One region of the Kaistia nematophila genome, then DNA from elsewhere that is predicted to be linked to it. Evidence: predicted binding sites of a transcription regulator. Region 1 holds the regulator's gene; the other holds the start of a gene.
What was found. The regulator LexA, encoded in region 1, represses DNA repair genes until DNA is damaged. The targets are predictions, from matches to a motif close to TGTTCNNNNTGTGTTCNG.

Region 2: a site for LexA is predicted at 1,902-1,919, ahead of OSH07_RS16935 (PA0069 family radical SAM protein). Genes of this name have one in related genera too.

Annotation. Positions count from the first base shown of each region.
Region 1 covers NZ_JAPKNK010000008.1:156,912-162,591, forward strand. The annotation lists gene OSH07_RS18160 (ComEC/Rec2 family competence protein) at 34-2,514, shown strand; gene lexA (transcriptional repressor LexA) at 2,508-3,212, opposite strand; gene OSH07_RS18170 (glycosyltransferase family protein) at 3,440-4,201, opposite strand; gene OSH07_RS18175 (glycosyltransferase family 2 protein) at 4,188-5,093, opposite strand; gene OSH07_RS18180 (PIG-L deacetylase family protein) at 5,368-5,680, opposite strand, start outside.
Region 2 covers NZ_JAPKNK010000007.1:181,627-187,306, reverse strand. The annotation lists gene OSH07_RS16950 (4-(cytidine 5'-diphospho)-2-C-methyl-D-erythritol kinase) at 1-615, shown strand, start outside; gene moaB (molybdenum cofactor biosynthesis protein B) at 681-1,235, shown strand; gene OSH07_RS16940 (glycosyltransferase) at 1,236-1,829, opposite strand; gene OSH07_RS16935 (PA0069 family radical SAM protein) at 1,931-3,082, shown strand; gene OSH07_RS16930 (NYN domain-containing protein) at 3,195-3,947, shown strand; gene OSH07_RS16925 (hypothetical protein) at 4,055-4,843, shown strand; gene OSH07_RS16920 (ribonuclease HII) at 4,998-5,680, shown strand, end outside.

The DNA of each region.
Region 1 (5,680 bases):
GCCCGCTTTGCCCAGCTGCGAAAAGGCGGGGGCATGACTGAGCTCGATCCGCGCGAGAAGGAGGGGGTGCGCGATCCGCCGGACGCGTTGCGCGCCCGCCGACTGCTCGTGCCGGGCGGCGCCTCGCCGGCCACCCGCGCCGCTGCCGCGCTGGACCGCCTGCAGCTCGGCGCCGGCGCTTGGCTGGAGCGCGAGATCGAGGCGGGGCGCGGCTTTCCCTGGCTGCCCGTCCTCTTCGGCATCGGCGCCCTCATCTATTTCGCGCTGCCGTCCGAGCCGTCCTTCGCCGCGCTGGCGGGCCTCGCCGTCCTGCTCTGGGCCCTCGCGGTCTGGCGGCGGCAGAGCGCCGGCGCGGTCCGCCTGCTCATCGTGCTGGCGATGGCCGCGAGCGGCACGGCCGCGATGAAGCTCCGCACCGACAATCTGGCGACGCGGGTGCTCGAGCGGCAGGTGACGGGGACGGTCACGGGCTGGGTCGAGGACCGCAAGGCGCGGCGTGGCGGATACCGATTGACGCTGCGGGTCGCGAGCCTGGACGCAAGGCGCGTCACGACCGTGCCGCAGCGGGTCACCGTCACCGTGCGCGGCAAGACGGCGCCCAATGTCGGCGACGGCGTCTCCGTTCTGGCGCGGCTTCGGCCGGCTTCGGGGCCAGTGCTGCCGGGCGGCTATGATTTCGCCCGCGATTCCTATTTCCGCGGCATCGGCGCGACGGGCTTCGCCTATGGCGCGGCCAGGCCGGCCGACATCGGCCCAGCGCCGCTGTCGATCCGCCTGCGCCAGCCGCTGGAGGCCGTCCGCGAGGCGATCCGCGCCCGCATCGTCGCCGGCCTCGACGGCGAGAGCCGCTACATCGCCTCGGCGCTCATCATCGGCGACGCCGGCGGGCTGGCCGAGAAGACCGAGGACGACCTTCGCCTCTCCGGCCTCGCGCATGTGCTCTCGGTCTCCGGCCTGCACATGGTGCTGGTGACCGGCGTCGTGTTCTGGAGCGTGAGGGCCGGGCTGGCGCTGATCCCGTCGCTGGCGCTCCGGCGGCCCATCAAGAAGTGGGCGGCGATCGCGGCGCTGCTGGTCAGCGGCTTCTACCTGCTGATTTCCGGCCTCGACGTCGCCGCGCAGCGCTCCTTCATCATGACCTCGATCGTCTTCCTCGCCGTCCTGCTCGACCGGCGCGCGATCTCGATGCGCAATGTCGCGCTCGCCGGACTGCTGGTGCTCGCGATCACGCCGGAGAGCATCCTTTCCGCCAGCTTCCAGATGTCGTTCGCCGCCACGGTGGCGCTCGTCGCCGGCTTCGAGATCCTGGCCGACCGTCGCAGGCGCCGCGCCGAACCCGGCCTCGTTGGGAACCGCAGCGGGGCGGCGGCCGTCCCCCGGCGATTCGCCCTGTTCGTCGGCGGCATGGCGGTGACGTCGCTGCTCGGCGGCCTCGGCACCACGCCCTTCGCGCTCTATCACTTCCAGCGCATGGCGCCGCTGTCGATCCTCGCCAATGTCGCCGCGATGCCGCTGACCGACTTTCTCGTCATGCCCTTCGCGCTGCTCTCCGTGCTCGCCATGCCCTTCGGGCTCGAGGCTTTGCCGCTCTGGGTGATGGATTGGGGCATCGGCGGCATGCTCGGCGTCTCGGCGACGGTCAGCCTCTGGTCCGGTCAATCCGGCGGCGCGGCCATGCCGGGCGCCGCCGCGCTGCTCCTCTTCGTCGCCGGCTTCGTCTGGCTGGCGCTCTGGCACGAGCGCTGGCGGCTATTTGGCCTCCTGCCGATGTTGCTCGGCACCGCACTCGCCTTGATGCCGGCGCGGCCCGGCATCCTCGTCGCCGCGGATGGAAAGCAGCTGGCGATCCGTGGCGAGGATGGCGCCTATCGCATCGTCGCGGGCGATCCGGACCGCTTCATCAGCGAGATATGGCTGCGTTCGGACGGTGACGGCCGCGACGCCAGGGAGGCGGGCGTGGTTCAGGCGGGCGGCTGCGATGCGTCGGGCTGCGTGGGAATGTTGCCCGACGGCCGGCAGGTGGCGCTGGCGCTCGACCGATCGGCCTTCGAGGAGGATTGCCGGCGCGCCTCGCTGGTGGTGACACCTCTCGCCGCGCCCGAAAACTGCGCCCGCCATGCCGCCGTCATAGACCGCCATGTGCTGGCGCGCTCAGGCTCGATCGCACTGTCGTTCGCGGAGAAGGAGGAATCCCCGGGCCCGGCGCCGCAAGCCACGGTGCCCAATGCGCCGAAGCCAGATTCCTCGAAACTGGATGCTCAGAAGCCGTCAATTCCTGGCGCCGATGATGAGTTCGTCGGGCTCGCATCGGGACGCGGCTCGTCACGCTACGACATCGTCGAGCGAAATGCCGACGACGAGGACGTGCTCGCGCCAGAACCACCGGCCGAGGCCCCGGAAACCACAGCCGCAGCCGCGCCGCGCCCAGCCGTCGCTTTCGAGATCCGCGCCGCCTACCCGCCGGTGCGGCGTCCCTGGATGCCGGCCTATCAAGCGGAGCCGGCGGATCAGTAGGTGCGCAACAGGCCGACCAGCTTGCCCTGGATACGGACGCGGTCCGGTCCGAAGATGCGGGTTTCATAGGCCGGATTGGCGGCCTCCAACGCGATCGAAGCGCCCTTGCGGCGGAGCCGCTTCAGTGTCGCTTCCTCCTCGTCGACCAGCGCCACGACGATGTCGCCGGAATCGGCATTGTCGCTCTTGCGGATCAGCACCGTGTCGCCGTCGAGGATGCCGGCCTCGATCATCGAATCGCCACGCACCTCGAGGGCGAAATGCTCGCCGCCGCGCAGCATGTCGGGCGGCACGGCGATCACATGGCTCTGGGTCTGGATGGCCGAGATCGGCACGCCGGCGGCGATCCGGCCCATGACCGGGATGATCACCGGCTCGCCGGCCTCGTGCACGTCCTCCACCGGACGGGACTTGCCCAGGCTGCCCTCGATCACGCTGGGCGAGAAGGCCTGCTTTTTCGGCCGCGCCATCGCCGGCGTCATCGTCTCCGGCAGGCGGACGACCTCCAGCGCGCGGGCCCGGTTGGGCAGGCGGCGAATGAAGCCGCGCTCTTCCAGCGCCTTGATGAGGCGGTGGATGCCGGATTTGGAGCGCAGGTCCAGCGCGTCCTTCATTTCGTCGAAGGAGGGAGGGACGCCCGCTTCCTTGAGGCGCTCCTGGATGAACATGAGGAGTTCATACTGCTTCCGGGTGAGCATCTCGTTCTCGCGCTGCCAATCTTGCCAGGGATGACGACAGAATCGCCAAGGTACAAAACACGAACAGGATAGCTGTTCCCCATGTGTTCTGCAAGGCGATGGCTTGCGATGCGCGGCCGGGTTCGCGCGGGACGCGCGACTAGGGTGGCCCACGCGGTTGGGCACGGCGTGGCGGGGCGTCGTCGTCTGCTGTCGACCCCGGCGTGGGAGGTGGCCGCAGGCGTATCCTATTCGCCGATTGGATGTTTCCGGAGCGAGCCGAGATCCTGCATCCATAGGCCGCCATCGTCGACATGGGCGGGGTGGTAGAGGCGGTTGCGCGGGATCGTCTCGAAGGCGGCGTCCCGTTCCTCGGCCAGGTAGTCATAGCCGATCGGCTGGTCGGCGCGGTTCGGATCGAGGAAATTATAGAGGTCGCGCCGCGCCAGACGGCGTGCGGGGGCAATCATCTTGAGATGATACAGGTCAAGGTCGCAATGCCTTGTCTGGAAGCCGCCGTCCCTGGGAAACCAGAGGTCGTGCAGCCCCGTGTCCGTGCGCTCGGCCGGGTCGAACATCGTGAACAGGCAATAGCGGATCTTCTTCCCCCAGATGCCGTCGATGCGATAGGTCGTCGGCGTGTACATTTCCCGGAAGCGAAAACCCCAGGCGACGCGACCGGACTCGGCCATCAGTCGTCTGATCCGGGAGCGCACGCCGGCTTCGAAGCGCTCGTCCGGGTCAACGGCGAGGATCCAGTCCGCGCCGGCCTTTCGTGCCTCCTGAAGCAGGATGCGGCGACGGCCCGCCTCGGAACTGAACACGCCCGTGGCGGCGCGATCGTCGAACGCCACCCAGCCATCGACGATCGGCTCGATATTGGCGAGCAGGTTCGGTACGAGGTGCGCGTCGAAGCGGTAGCTGAAGACGGCGAACACCTGCGGACGACGGCGCCGCAGGGTGAGCCAGGGATGGCGCGGCGGCTGCGTCAGTCGCTTAAGGGTTATCATGCAGGGATTCCCGGCAATCGGTGGCGCGCCCTGTGCCGAGGTCGGAGGGCAGGAGACCCGAAAGCAGGGCCCCGGTGGCCCTGGCCAGGAGCGCCGCTCTGAGGATCGGCATGGCTTCAAGCACGGTCGCGAGTTCGTCTGCCTCGAGCCCCTGGCGCGCGAATTCGAGCGCAAGCGACGGCTGACGCAGGATTTCTTTCGCGATCTTGATCCGGCGGGCTCCGAAGACCTGCTGGCGCTCCTTGCCGTAGCGGACGCCGCGGCAGAACTGGTCGCGCAGGAGGGACAGAAGGCGCGTCTCGTTCAGATGCTCGGTCTGGATGCGCCCATCCCACACGGGCCTTAGGGGCGCGGGCAACCGTTCAAGGAACTCGGTGTCTTCGCCGCTTCTCAGGGTTTCATCGAACAGGCCGAACTCGTCGAACAGCGAGCGCTCATAAGAAGCGCCGAACCGGATCGTCTTCTCGGCCGGGAGCCGAGGCAGCCGGCGCATGAACATGCCGAGATGGGCGGCGCTGGCGACCCGGCTTTGCGGGGCGCTGTTGACGATGGCGCTGGCCACCGTCCGCGCGCCGGCCCCATGCGCCGCGAGCCGGTGCTGGATCCAGCCGGGACGGGCCCGGCAGTCGGCCGCGAGGAACGCCACGTAGCGCGCGCTGGTTTCGGCTATGCCCCGGTTGCGGGCGCCACCGGCGAACAGGCGCTCCCGATAGTCGAGGCACGGAACCTCGATGCCTTCGGCGCGCAGCACGTTGCGGACGGAGCCGCCACCGGAATTCACGACGACGATCCCCGTGGGTTCGCCCTGTTCCAGCAGCGATCTGACAGCCCCGATCACGTTCGACTGCGCCCTGTAGCTGAGCACGATCGTCGCGATGTCATTCGCCTTCAAGGATATCTCCCCGGATTGTCCCGGGAGCTGGCGCCTGCGCCCACCCTTCCTCGCCACTGCCCCCGCCGTCCATATCCATTCCAGGATGGCACCGGCCGAGCATAGCAGCCGGGGCCGGCCGGAATGGAGTGACCAACGTCACACCCGCGCAGCGCGGGCGCGGAACCCGGCGGCAGGGCTGAACTAGACCCGGCGTTGGCGATCAGGCCAGCTTGATCGGCGTCCGTCGCTGCGGACGCCGGGGGGCATCGGACCCTCGTGCTCCATGTCGACTTCAAAGGCCGAGGAGCGTGTGCACGGCGGCTGCATCGACGTGCCGGCCATAGTCGGCGAGCTGGAAGCTCTCGGCATGGGCTACCCTTGAGCCGTGCTCCGGACCGTACTTGGCCAGGATTTCCTCTCTCATCACGTCGGCCGACATGAATTCATGCCAGTGCGTCAGGATGAATTCGCGCCGCACGGCCCAATCCTCGCTCGCCGGGACCTTGTCGCGAAAATCACGTTCGAAGGGCGCGAACTCGAAGAACTGGGTGGCGTGCTCGGCGCAGGCTCTTAGCTTGCGCTCGATGCTGGCGTCCACGTCCACC
Region 2 (5,680 bases), on a different contig from region 1:
GGCTTCGACCTTCGCCTCACCAAGAGCCTCCCCGTCGCTTCCGGCATCGGCGGCGGTTCGGCCGACGCGGCGGCGACGCTCCGCCTGCTGACCGAGATCGCCCCCCTGCCCGCGACGGCGGCCGACACCTTGCGGACGCAGGCGGAGAGGCTAGGCGCCGACGTGCCGATGTGCCTGATCTCGACGCCACTCCGGGCGACCGGCATCGGCGAGGTGATCGAACCCCTGCCGGGGTTCCCCCCGCTGCCGATGGTGCTGGTCAATCCCGGCGTCGCCGTTTCGACTCCTGCCGTCTTCCGTGGCCTCGCCCGGGCCGACAATCCGCCGCTGCCAGCATTGCCGCCCGTCTTCTCCGACGCTGAAGCCGTCGCTGAATGGCTCAAGACGACGCGCAACGACCTCGAGAATCCGGCAATCGCCGCCCTGCCCCTGATCGCGGCGAGTCTCGCCGAGATGGCGGCTACGAACGGTTGCCGGCTGGCGCGGATGTCCGGATCGGGCGCCACGATATTCGGACTCTTCGCCACGTGGACCGAGGCCGAGCGCGCCGCCGCCGCTCTTTCCAACGCCCATCCGGCATGGTGGGTCGTCGCAACCACGACGGCCGGCAGCTAGCGCTTTCCTCCGCCCTCGCCGAGGGATATCTCTGTGCCCCAGCAGCGCGCACGAGGATCCGGGCCATGACCAAGACCGACCCAAGCCTTCCCTTCATTCCGGTCCGTTTCGCCGTGCTCACTGTATCGGACACGCGCTCGCTTGAGGACGACAAGTCCGGCAAGACGCTCGCCGACCGGATCGAAGCCGCCGGCCACACCCTTTCCGAGCGGGCGATCGTCCCCGACGATATCGACGAGATCCGCACCATCGTCTCCTGCTGGATCAGCGATCCGGAGATCGACGTCGTCATCACCACGGGGGGCACTGGCTTCACCGGCCGGGACGTCACGCCCGAGGCGATCGAGCCGCTGTTCGAGAAGCGTATGGACGGCTTCTCGGCTGTGTTCCATCGCATCAGCTACGACAAGATCGGCACGTCGACGATCCAGTCGCGCGCCACGGCGGGGCTCGCGAACTCGACCTTCATCTTCGCGATTCCGGGTTCGCCCGGTGCCTGCAAGGACGCCTGGGACGGCATCCTCAGCGTGCAGTTCGACTATCGCAGCCAGCCTTGCAACTTCGTCGAGATCATGCCGCGCCTGGACGAGCACCTGAAGCGCGGCAAGCTCCAGGCCTGATCAGGCCACCACGGTCCGCGATACGGCGCGCGAGCGCAGGAAGGAAAGGCGCCCGCGGCCAATGCGGCGGGCGAGATCGCGCTCGACATTGCCGGGCCGCGCGCGATGGCCACCGACGGCGCGATAGAGGCTCGCCGGCACCAGCAGACCCTCCTTGCGCGAGGGCGAGGCGAACAGGCGCGAGCGTACCGAGGCGCGAACCTCCGAAAGGCGCGCGCGCCAACCGAAGCCGGCATCGGCATGACGGAAGGATGCAGCGCGATTGCCGCCCGCCCCCGACATCGCCAGTCGATCCATGAAGTCGCGCACCTCGCGCTGCCAGCCGGGCTCCAGCATGACGTCGGGCGAGAGAAAGAGCAGCCAGTCCGAGCGCGCCGCAGCCGCGCCCGCCGCGAGATCGGCGCCGCGATCGCCGGAACCGACGACGATCTTGCAGCCGGCCGCGTCGGCGACGGCAAGCGTCTCGTCCGTCGAGCGGGCGTCGACCACGATGACCTCGCGCACGGTGCCGTCGGCAGCCGCCGGCACGAGCGCCGCCAGCGCGTGGGCCAACGCCATTTCATCGTTCTGAGTGGAAAGGATCACGCTGATCATCGTTTCGATCTTAGACCGACTTTTTTGCGACTGCGAGACGAAACAGCAGAGACGTTGCGTCGCAAGATGCATTGTTCTTGTTTTGTTCCCTGTAGCGGCGTATGAGTCAGGGCATGTCGCTCGCCCGCTCCCTCCCCCCGCATCTCGACCCGCTGCTCATGCCCGCGGAGCCATCCCTGGCCGCGCCGATCGACCCTGACCGTCGGCGCGGCCGCGGCGCCCAGAGCAACAGCTCTGGGCGCTTCGAACGCTTCCAGTCGATCCCGTTCGACGACGGCTGGCAGACGCTGGACGAACTGCCGCCATTCAAGACCGAGGTGATGCCGGAAAAGGCGCGCACCATCATCACCCGCAACGATTCACCGGATCTCGCCTTCGACCGGTCGATCAATCCCTATCGTGGCTGCGAGCATGGCTGCTCCTACTGCTTCGCCCGGCCAACGCACGCCTATATGGGCCTGTCGCCGGGGCTCGATTTCGAATCGAAGCTTTTCTACAAGCCCGACGCCGCCAAGCTGCTGGAAAAGGAGCTTTCGGATCCCGGCTACAAGCCGCGCACGATCGCCATCGGCACCAATACGGATCCCTACCAGCCGATCGAGCGCCAGCACAGGATGATGCGCGACATCCTCGAGGTGCTGGAGCGCTTCAACCACCCGGTCGGCATCGTCACCAAGTCGGCGCTGGTGCTGCGCGACGTCGACATTCTCGGTCGCATGGCCGAGCGCGGCCTCGCCAAGGTGGCGCTCTCGATCACCTCCCTCGACCGCAAGCTGGCGCGCGACATGGAGCCGAGGGCGGCGACGCCCGGCCGCCGGCTCGACGCGCTGCGCGGCCTTGCCGACGCCGGCGTCCCGGTAGGCGTTCTGGTCGCGCCCGTCATCCCGGCGCTGAACGATTCGGAAATCGAGCGCATCCTCGACGCGGCGGCGGCAGCCGGCGCCACCGAGGCGGGCTACGTGCTGCTGCGCCTGCCGCTCGAGGTCAGCGAGATCTTCAAGGAATGGCTGTTGCGGCACTATCCGGACCGCTTCCGTCATGTCCTCTCCGTGCTGCGCTCGATGCGCGGCGGCAAGGACTATGATTCCGAGTTCGGCAAGCGGCAGAAGGGCGAAGGTCCCTATGCGTGGCAGATCGGCCGCCGTTTCGAGATCGCGGCCCAGCGCCTTGGCCTCAATCGCCGCCACCTGAAGCTCCGGACCGACCAGTTTTCCCCGCCCGTGCAGCCCCCGGCGCAGCTCAGCCTGTTCTAAATCAGCCGCAGCCTTCCACATTTGTGCTAGGAGGATGCATCTGGCGCGCGGGTGACAGGCGCGCCGCGTCATGGTCCAGCAGGCGCCTCCATCGCAACGATCGGAGTGAAAATTGGCGGATCCACATCCCGGAGCGACACAGAAGCTGGCGCTCCTGATCGACGCCGACAATGTCCGCGCCGATTTCCTGCCGATCATCATCCGCGAGGCCTCGACCATCGGCCGCGTCGTCATCCGCCGCGTCTACGGCCACTTCGCCTCGAGCGCGATGACCCAGTGGCAGCCCCTTCTCCATTCGCACGCGCTGACGCCGGTGCATGTGCCGCCGGCCGCCGTCGGCAAGAACGCCACCGACATGAAGCTCGCCATCGAGGCGATGGACATGCTGCACGAGAAGGGCCTGGACGGCTTCTGCATCGCCTCCAGCGACAGCGACTTCACCACGCTCGCGAGCCGCATCCGCGAGGACGGCCTCGCCGTCTATGGCTTCGGCGAGCAGAAATCGACCAAGCCCTATGTCGCAGCCTGCGACCGCTTCTTCTATTGCGACCTGCTGCTGGCCGAAGAGCGCCAGGAAGGAAACGGCGCCTCGAACAAGGCGACCAAGGCCACGCCCCAGACGGCGCCGCGCCTGCCGCGCGACGACATCTTCGCCGCCATCGAGGACGTCTCCGGCGACGATGGCTGGGCGCATCTCGGCCAGGTGGGACAAATCCTGTCGAAGCGCATGCCCGACTTCGACCCGCGCAACTACGGCTTCCGCAAGCTCGTCGACCTCATGGATACCATGGCCGGCGTCGAGGTCCGCCGCGTCGATCTCGAAGCGGGCGGCCGCGCGGTGATGATCCGCCTCAAGGTGAAATGATCTGGGGTTGCGTGCAGGAGCGGCCGCTACCGGCGCGTTCGCAATTGCCCCCCGCCGCCGCGCCGACTAGAGTGTGACAATTCCATAACCCTTCATGCGAGGCGCCCGTGCTCAAGTCCGCGCATACGGATCTCAACTACCTGACCAGCCACATCGCGCAGGCCATCCGTTCGGCGGAGGCCTTCGAGGAGCCGTTCTATCACCTCGTCCTCGACGGCATCTTCCCGGCCGATGTCTATGCCGAGATGCAGGAGTTGATGCCGTCGGCCGGGCATTTTCGCGCGCTCGCGGGCCGCGGCAACGTCAACATCCGCAATGATGGCAGCTCGACCCGCGTCAAGGTAGACCTCTTCCCGGAATATCTGCGCCACCTGGAGGGCCGCCGGAAGACGCTCTGGAACCTGGTCGGCGCGGCGCTCTGCTCCGACGTCGTGCGCGACGCCTTCGTCGAGCGCCTGGGCCCGGGCCTGAAGCGCCGCTTCGGCAGCGCCTACAAGCCGACCGACTTCTTCCCGATCCCGATGCTGACGCGCGACACCTCCGGCTACCGGATCGCCGAGCACACCGATACGCACTGGAAGGGCATCACGGTCCAGCTCTACCTGCCGCGCGACGAATCGCTGAACGGCGTCGGCACCGTGTTCTCTTCGCGCGGCGCGGACGGCAAGTTCACGCGGGTGAAGCAGATGGATTTCATCCCGAACCACGGCTACGCCTTCGCGGTCGGCGACAATACCTGGCACTCGGTAGACCCGACCGGCGAGCTGCCGATGTCGCGCGACAGCATCCTGCACACCTATTTCGTCGATCAGACCGCCTTCCAGAAGGCGCGCAACCGCGGCAAGCGGGTCGGCAACTTCCTGAAGAACGAGTTCCGCCAACTCGGCGGCGGCTGACGGCGCGGCGCTCCGCGCGTCTCGTTGCAGGACATTTCGAACGGCCGCGGGGATCATCCAGCGCCCGTTTTTGTTCAAGCGGTGGCGCGCCGTGGCGCCTCCACCGCCAATCTGCCGCCTTGCATTCGTGCGGCGCGTCGCGGAATTTCACGGCATGGCACGCCGCACATCCGAATCGCCGCTCCTGTTCGAGCTCCCTCCAGTCCCAACCGACGCCATCGAGCGACGGCTGCGTCGCAGCGGCCACAAGGCGATCGCCGGTGTCGACGAGGTCGGTCGCGGCCCGCTCGCCGGACCAGTCGTGGCGGCGGCGGTGATCCTCGACCCCAGACGAATCCCGGACGGGCTCAACGATTCGAAGAAGCTGACTGCCGCCGCGCGCGAGGCGCTGTTCGAACAGATCATGGCGTCGGCGCACGTGTCGGTGGTCGCGGCGTCGGTGCTCCGGATCGATACCACCAACATCCGCCAGGCGACCCTCTGGGCCATGGCGCAGGCCGTCCGCGGCTTGCCACATGCGGCCGACCATGTGATCGTCGACGGCAACGACGTGCCGCCGGGCCTCGCCTGCCGCGGCGAGGCCTTCGTCAAGGGCGACGGCCGCTCCGTATCGATCGCCGCCGCCTCGATCGTCGCCAAGGTGACACGCGACCGCATGATGGTGCGCGCCGCGGCGCATTATCCGGACTATGGCTTCGAGCGGCATGTCGGCTACGGCACCGCCTTCCATCTCGACGCGCTCGCCAGCCTCGGCGCCTGCCCGCTGCACCGAACCAGCTTCGCGCCCATCCGTGCGCTGCTCGCAAAAGAAAACGCCGCCGGCAGTGCCGACGGCGT